Linked DNA regions of Niveibacterium microcysteis. Each later gene encodes a partner of the first gene's protein in a complex. Links are inferred from orthologs where the notes say so. Each region holds a gene or a part of one and is shown on either strand. Other genes may lie near its edges.

Region 1 (3,291 bases):
GCGACGAGTTGGCGAAGATACCGATGTACGGCTCGGTCGAGAGCCTCAACGTCTCGGTTGCCAGCGGAATCTGCCTGTTTGAGGCGAGGCGGCAGCGCACGCGTAGCGCCTAAGGCGATTGCTCGGCGGTTCGCCCTCTGCGCAGCGCCAAGTATCGGCTGCGCAAGGGCTGCGGCGACCTCGCGTCGTTAGACGGCGCATTGCCGCGCAGATGTCCGCTTTCGCCGTGTTATGATTCGGCGTGGCGGGTCTCCTCGCATTGCAGCGTGGGAATCTGGTCAGGTCCGGAAGGAAGCAGCCATAACCGCTCCCTGCAAGTGCCGGGGGTCAGGCTCGCCACCCTGACTACGAGAAGGGCGCCGAAGGAAACTTCGGCGCCCTTTGCTTTTTCAGCGCGGTGCGTCCTTACGTCGCGATGCCGACATGCTTGCCGATACCGTGCGCCGGTGAAACGATCGTGTGGATGCGCGGGTCGAGATGCGGCGTCCGGTCTGCTCCGATCGCGCTGGCGCCCTGCATGGCCAGAACCGTTACACCGCCCATGAAGATGGCGAGCCCAAGGCTGCGGCGCGCGCGGCGCAGGGTGTGGCTGCGAGTGATCTGGTTCATGGTGGCCTCCCGTTGCTCTGTTGGTGTTGCCCAGTGTGGTCGTTTGGTTTCGGTAGGGCCAATTGATTAAAGCAACCATTGTCATCAGGTTTGCCTATCGATCGGCTACGCCGCACCGCTCGCGGGGCCCCTCCGACCCTCTGCTAGAATCCCCCGCATGAGTTACTTGGTGCTGGCGCGCAAATGGCGCCCAAAAAGCTTCGACACCCTCGTCGGGCAGGAGCATGTGGTGCGCGCGCTGACGCATGCGCTGGCCACCGGCCGCCTGCACCACGCCTGGCTCTTTACCGGCACGCGAGGGGTCGGCAAGACGACGATCTCGCGCATCCTCGCCAAGGCCTTGAACTGCGAGACCGGGGTGACGGCGACCCCGTGCGGCGTGTGTTCGGCCTGCCAGGAAATCGATGCCGGGCGCTTCGTCGATTACGTCGAGATGGACGCCGCGAGCAACCGTGGCGTGGACGACATGGCCTCGCTGCTGGACAAGGCGGCTTATGCGCCGACCCGCGGTCGCTACAAGGTCTACATGATCGACGAAGTGCACCAGCTCACCGGGCATGCGTTCAACGCGATGCTCAAGACGCTGGAAGAGCCGCCCGCGCACATGAAGTTCATCCTCGCGACCACCGATCCGCAGAAGATTCCGGTGACCGTGCTGTCGCGCTGCCTTCAGTTCAATCTGAAGCAAATGCCGCCGGGGCACATCGTCGATCACCTGTCGCGCATCCTTGAGCAGGAGAACGTGCCCTTCGAGGCCGGCGCCTTGCGCCACCTCGCGCGCGGCGCGAATGGTTCGATGCGTGATGCGCTGTCCTTGCTTGACCAGGCGATCGCGCATGGCGCGGGCCGTGTCGAGGAGCAGGGCGTGCGCGACATGCTGGGCTCGGTTGGCGAGGATCAGCTCTACGCGCTTGTGGAAGGCCTTGCGGCACAAGACCTTCCGGCGATGCTGGCGGTGGCCGACGAGATGCAGGCCCGTAGCCTCAGTTTTGAAGCCGCATTGCAGGCGTTTGCCAGTCTCCTCCACCGCCTTGCGCTGACCCAGTTCGCGCCGCAGGCCATCATGGACCTGCAGGAGCGTGCGCAGCTTGAAGCGTTGGCCGCGCGTTTTGATCCGGAATTCCTGCAGCTGGCCTATCAGATCGCGATTCATGGTCGCGACGATCTTGCGCTGGCGCCGGATCCCTATGCCGGATTCACGATGACACTGCTGCGCCTGCATGCGTTCCGGCCGGAGATGCCGGGCGATGCACGCGGTGCGCAGGGTGGGGCGCCCTCGGGTGGCGGTGCGCCGCGCGCGCGACCAATGCCGGCCGCTCCGCAGGTCGCAACCACTGCGCCACAGACACAGGCTGCACCCGCCGCGGCACCGCACGCGCAAGCGCCGGTGGCGGTGTCGACGCCGCGCGAGCCCGCGCCTGATCCCGAACCAGAGCCTGCTGCGCCAGCGCCGGCTGTCGCTGCACCGCAAAGCGAACCGCCGTTTGATCCAGGTTTTGATGACCGCTACGAACCGGTACTCGAGCCGGATTTCGAACCGCCATTTGATCCACCCTATGTGCAGGCGGAGGCACGTACCGCTGCGCCAGCTGCACGCGAAGCCGCGCAGAAGCCTGTCGACGTGGCGCCTGCGGTTGTCGAACCGGCGAGCTGGAATGGCGCGCTCGACGACTGGCATGGCATGGTTGCCGCGATGCGGCTGGGCGGACTGGTGCGTGAGCTCGCGCAGCAATGCGAGCTGCTGGGTTTCGATGGTTCCTTGGTGCGCTTGCGCCTGCCCGAAACGCACAAACATCTTGCCGCGATGCAGAGCACGCGCGACAAGTTGCAGGACGCGCTAACCGCCTTGTTGGGGCGCGCTGCGCGTCTTGGTATTGAGATTGGCGCCGTTGCCAGTGAAACGCCGGCACAGCGCAACCAGATTGAAAAGCAGCGTCGCCATGCTGATGCCGTGGCGGCGCTGGAGGCCGATCCCTTCGTGCGCGAAGTGATCGAACGATTCGACGCGACGCTTGTGGAAGCGTCGGTAAAACCGCTTTAAGAAGGAGAGCAAGCGATGTTCAAGGGTGGTGGCATGGGCAATCTGGCCGGGCTGATGAAGCAGGCCCAGCAGATGCAGGAAAACATGAAGAAGGCGCAGGAAGCCCTGGCGCTGATCGAGGTCGAGGGTGCGTCGGGTGCCGGTATGGTCAAGGTTCAGATGACCTGCAAGTACGATGTGCGCCGTGTGACGATTGATCCCTCGGTCATGGATGACAAGGAAATGCTTGAAGACCTCGTCGCCGCCGCCATGAACGATGCGGTGCGCAAGGTTGAAGCCACCACGCAGGAGAAGATGGCCGGCTTCACCGCCGGACTCAACCTGCCGCCGGGCATGAAACTGCCCTTCTGAGCCAATGGCGCGCGGTGCTCTGCCAAGTGCGGAGCTACGCGCCTCACAACTGAAGCGACTGCATGCCTGCCGCCCTAGACGAACTGATTGATGCCTTGCGCGTGTTGCCAGGCGTGGGGCCGAAGTCCGCCCAGCGTATGGCCTATCACCTGCTGCAGCGTGATCGTCAGGGCGCAGGGCGTCTCGGTCGGGCGCTGGAAGGCGCGCTTGCGCACATCCGCCATTGCAATCGCTGCAATACCTTCACCGAGGCCGAGGTCTGCGATCGCTGCCTCAATCCTGCGCGCGAT
Region 2 (3,068 bases), 2.6 Mb from region 1 along the record:
GCTCGACACCGCCGACAACTGGCTCGGCCTGTTGCGGATCGAACTGCAGGTGTTCGCCGATAACGCGCGCGCGATAAAGCTGTACGAGTCCTGCGGCTTCGTGCAGGAAGCGGTACTGAAAAGCCACGGGCTGCGCAACGGCGACTATGTGGACACCCTCGTGATGGCGCGCCTTCACCCCAAGCCGCCGCGCCTGCGGCCGGAGATTCAACCGTGACTCGAATCCGATCCGCCCTTCTGCTTGCAGGGCTGACCCTGCTCGGCGCCTGCGGCTTCCACCTGCGCGGCCCGCAGCCGCTGCCGTTCAAGTCGATCCACCTGGGTGTGTCGGCCTACAGCGAATCAGGCGCCAACCTGCGCCGGCAGATCGCAGCCAACGGCGGCACCAAGATCGTGGATAGCCCGGCCGAAGCCGAAGTCAGCCTGGTAATCCTTCAGGACGTGAAGGAGAAGATCATCCTGAGCCTGAACACCGACGGCCGTGTGCGTGAATACGAGCTGCGCGACCGCATCGTGTTCAAGGTGGTCGATCGCGGCGGGCGCGAAGTGATCCCGGCCACCGAAGTCGCCACGAAGCGCGAGATGACCTTCAACGACGCACTGGTGCTGGCGAAGGAACAGGAAGAAGCGCAGTACTACCGCGAGATGGAGAACGACCTGATCCAACGCGTGCTGCGCCGCATGGCTGCCGCACCGTGGCCGCTGCCGGAGTTGCCGGCCACCCAATCGGCGCCGACGCGCTAAGCAGATGGCGGTTCGGCCGGAACAGCTCGCCAGCCAGCTCGAACGCGGCCTCGCGCCGCTCTACATCGTGCATGGTGACGAACCACTGCTGGTGCTCGAAGCCGGCGACGCGATCCGCGCCGCAGCACGCACCCGTGGCATCGACGAACGCGAAGTGCTGGTCGTCACCCAGGGCTTCAAGTGGAACACCCTGGAGATGGCCGCGGGTAACTTGTCCCTGTTCGGCTCCAGCAAGCTGATCGACCTGCGCATTCCGACCGGCAAGCCCGGCCGCGAAGGCGGCGAGGCGCTGCAGCGCTACGTCAAACACCTCGACCCGCAAGGCGTCATCACGCTGATCACGCTGCCGCAACTCGACTGGGCTGCCCGCAAGGCCGCATGGTTCGTCGCGCTGCTCGAAGCCGGCGTCGAAGTCGAATGCAATGCGCCGGCCCTGCCCCAGTTGCCGGACTGGCTGGCCGGGCGGCTGGCACGCCAGAAGCAGCGCGCACCGCGCGATGCGCTGGAATTCATTGCCCAGCACGTCGAAGGCAACCTGCTCGCCGCACATCAGGAGTTGCAGAAGCTCGGCCTGCTGTTCGAGCCAGGCGAGCTGACGCTTGAGCAGGTGCAGGACTCGGTGCTGAACGTCGCGCGTTACGACACGGAAAAGCTGCGCCTCGCCCTGCTCGAAGGCGACCCCGCCCGCCTGACCCGTCTGATCGAAGGTTTGCAAGGCGAAGGCGCGGCGCCACCGCTGGTGCTGTGGGCGATGGCGACCGAGATCCGCACGCTGGCGCTGCTGCGCGCAGGGCAAGACAGCGGTCAACCGCTCGCGGCGCTGTTCAAGCGCGAGCGGGTGTTTGATCGCGAGAAACAGGCTCTGATTCAGCGCGCCCTGCCACGTCTGCCGCTCGGCACACTGCGCGCGGCACTGATGCATGCCGCCCGCGTCGACCGCATCATCAAGGGCGTCGGCGATGGCGAGCTCTGGAACGAGTTCCTGCAGTTAGCTTTGCGGCTGGCGAACACACCACGGCGCCGGCGAGCCTGACACGACAAGCGTGGACAAAAAAATGGCGACCTGAGGTCGCCGAGCTTTTGTTATTCACCCTTGCGCCGAAGCGGTGGGTGTCTGTACGCGCAGTCCGTTGTTTGAAGCGGCGGTTATTCTCGCTCGCCATTGGGTGACAGGAACAGCCCGGTGCGCACGGCTGGCGTCATGACAAGGGGGAGGAGCCATGCGCGTCCCGATGCGGGGAGGGAGGGATTTCACCGGGAAGCTCTGTGCGTCTCCGGGCGTCCGTCAGGGTTAACCCTAATCCACCTTCCGCACCAAAGCAAGGAAATCGCCATTCAATATTTTTATGGCATCGCCGGCACCAAGCGCCGCAAGCCCTTGAATGGAAAAGCGGCGGCTCCGTAGAGCCGCCGCGTTCCAATTGAACTCACCGCCCGATCAGGCGGGAGCTCCCTGCGCTCCCGATGCGTCAGCCAAGCGGCCAGGCATCGGGCCTCCCCCCAGGGGGGCCCGGGTCGGAAGCGCAGTCAGTCTCCCCCGAGACGTTCTTACTTCTTCTTCATCGGCGGCAGATCGGTACAGGTGCCTTCGAAGACCTCTGCCGTCATGCCGATCGACTCACCCAGCGTCGGGTGCGGGTGGATCGTCTTGCCGATATCCACCGCATCACAACCCATCTCGATCGCCAGCGCGATCTCGCCGATCATGTCGCCCGCGTTCGGGCCGACGATGCTGCCGCCGACCACGCGATGCGTCTCTTCGTCGAAGATCAGCTTGGTGAAGCCGTAATCGCAGCCGTTCGCGATGGCACGACCCGAAGCGGCCCACGGGAACTTCGCCACGTTAATCTTGCGGCCACTCGCCTTGGCATCGATCTCGGTCACGCCAACCCAGGCGACTTCCGGCTCGGTGTAGGCCACCGACGGAATGATCGTCGCGTCGAAGAAGGACTTCTGACCGGCTGCCACTTCCGCGGCGACGTGTGCTTCATGCACGCCCTTGTGCGCCAGCATCGGCTGGCCGACGATGTCGCCGATACCGAAGATGTGCGGCACATTGGTGCGCTGCTGCTTGTCGACCGGGATGAAGCCGCGGTCGGTGACATGCACGCCGGCCTTCTCGGCGCCGATCTTCTTGCCGTTGGGACTGCGGCCCACAGCGGAGAGGATCAGGTCATACTTCTGCTCGTCGGCCGGAGCGTTTTCGCCTTCGAACTTCACCAGGATGCCATCCGGCCGGCACGTCACACCCACCGTGCGGGTCTTCAGCATGACCTTGTCGAAGCGGTGCAGGTTCTGCTTTTCCCAGACCTTGACCGCATCAC

What was found.
Region 2: the proteins of dnaX (region 1) and holA are in contact, whole or in part, in a cryo-EM structure (PDB 8GIZ), measured with the Escherichia coli proteins. The link is inferred for Niveibacterium microcysteis from one-to-one orthologs.

The regions. Positions count from the first base shown.
Region 1 is NZ_CP071060.1:3,415,521-3,418,811, reverse strand. Bases 233-3,208 are described here. They hold dnaX (DNA polymerase III subunit gamma/tau), read left to right. Parts: upstream 233-766; coding sequence 767-2,650; downstream 2,651-3,208. Other genes in these bases: recR (recombination mediator RecR), read left to right, coding at 3,064-3,208; JY500_RS15505 (YbaB/EbfC family nucleoid-associated protein), read left to right, coding at 2,666-3,001; JY500_RS15515 (hypothetical protein), read right to left, coding at 406-609. Also shown: 23S rRNA (guanosine(2251)-2'-O)-methyltransferase RlmB, read left to right, coding at 1-113; more of recR, read left to right, coding at 3,209-3,291. UniProt on the Escherichia coli protein: Part of the beta sliding clamp loading complex, which hydrolyzes ATP to load the beta clamp onto primed DNA to form the DNA replication pre-initiation complex.
Region 2 is NZ_CP071060.1:782,948-786,015, reverse strand. Bases 10-2,762 are described here. They hold holA (DNA polymerase III subunit delta), read left to right. Parts: upstream 10-748; coding sequence 749-1,777; downstream 1,778-2,762. Other genes in these bases: lpdA (dihydrolipoyl dehydrogenase), read right to left, coding at 2,293-2,762; JY500_RS03670 (LPS-assembly lipoprotein LptE), read left to right, coding at 214-744; JY500_RS03675 (GNAT family N-acetyltransferase), read left to right, coding at 10-217. Outside these bases: more of JY500_RS03675, read left to right, coding at 1-9; more of lpdA, read right to left, coding at 2,763-3,068. UniProt on the Escherichia coli protein: Part of the beta sliding clamp loading complex, which hydrolyzes ATP to load the beta clamp onto primed DNA to form the DNA replication pre-initiation complex.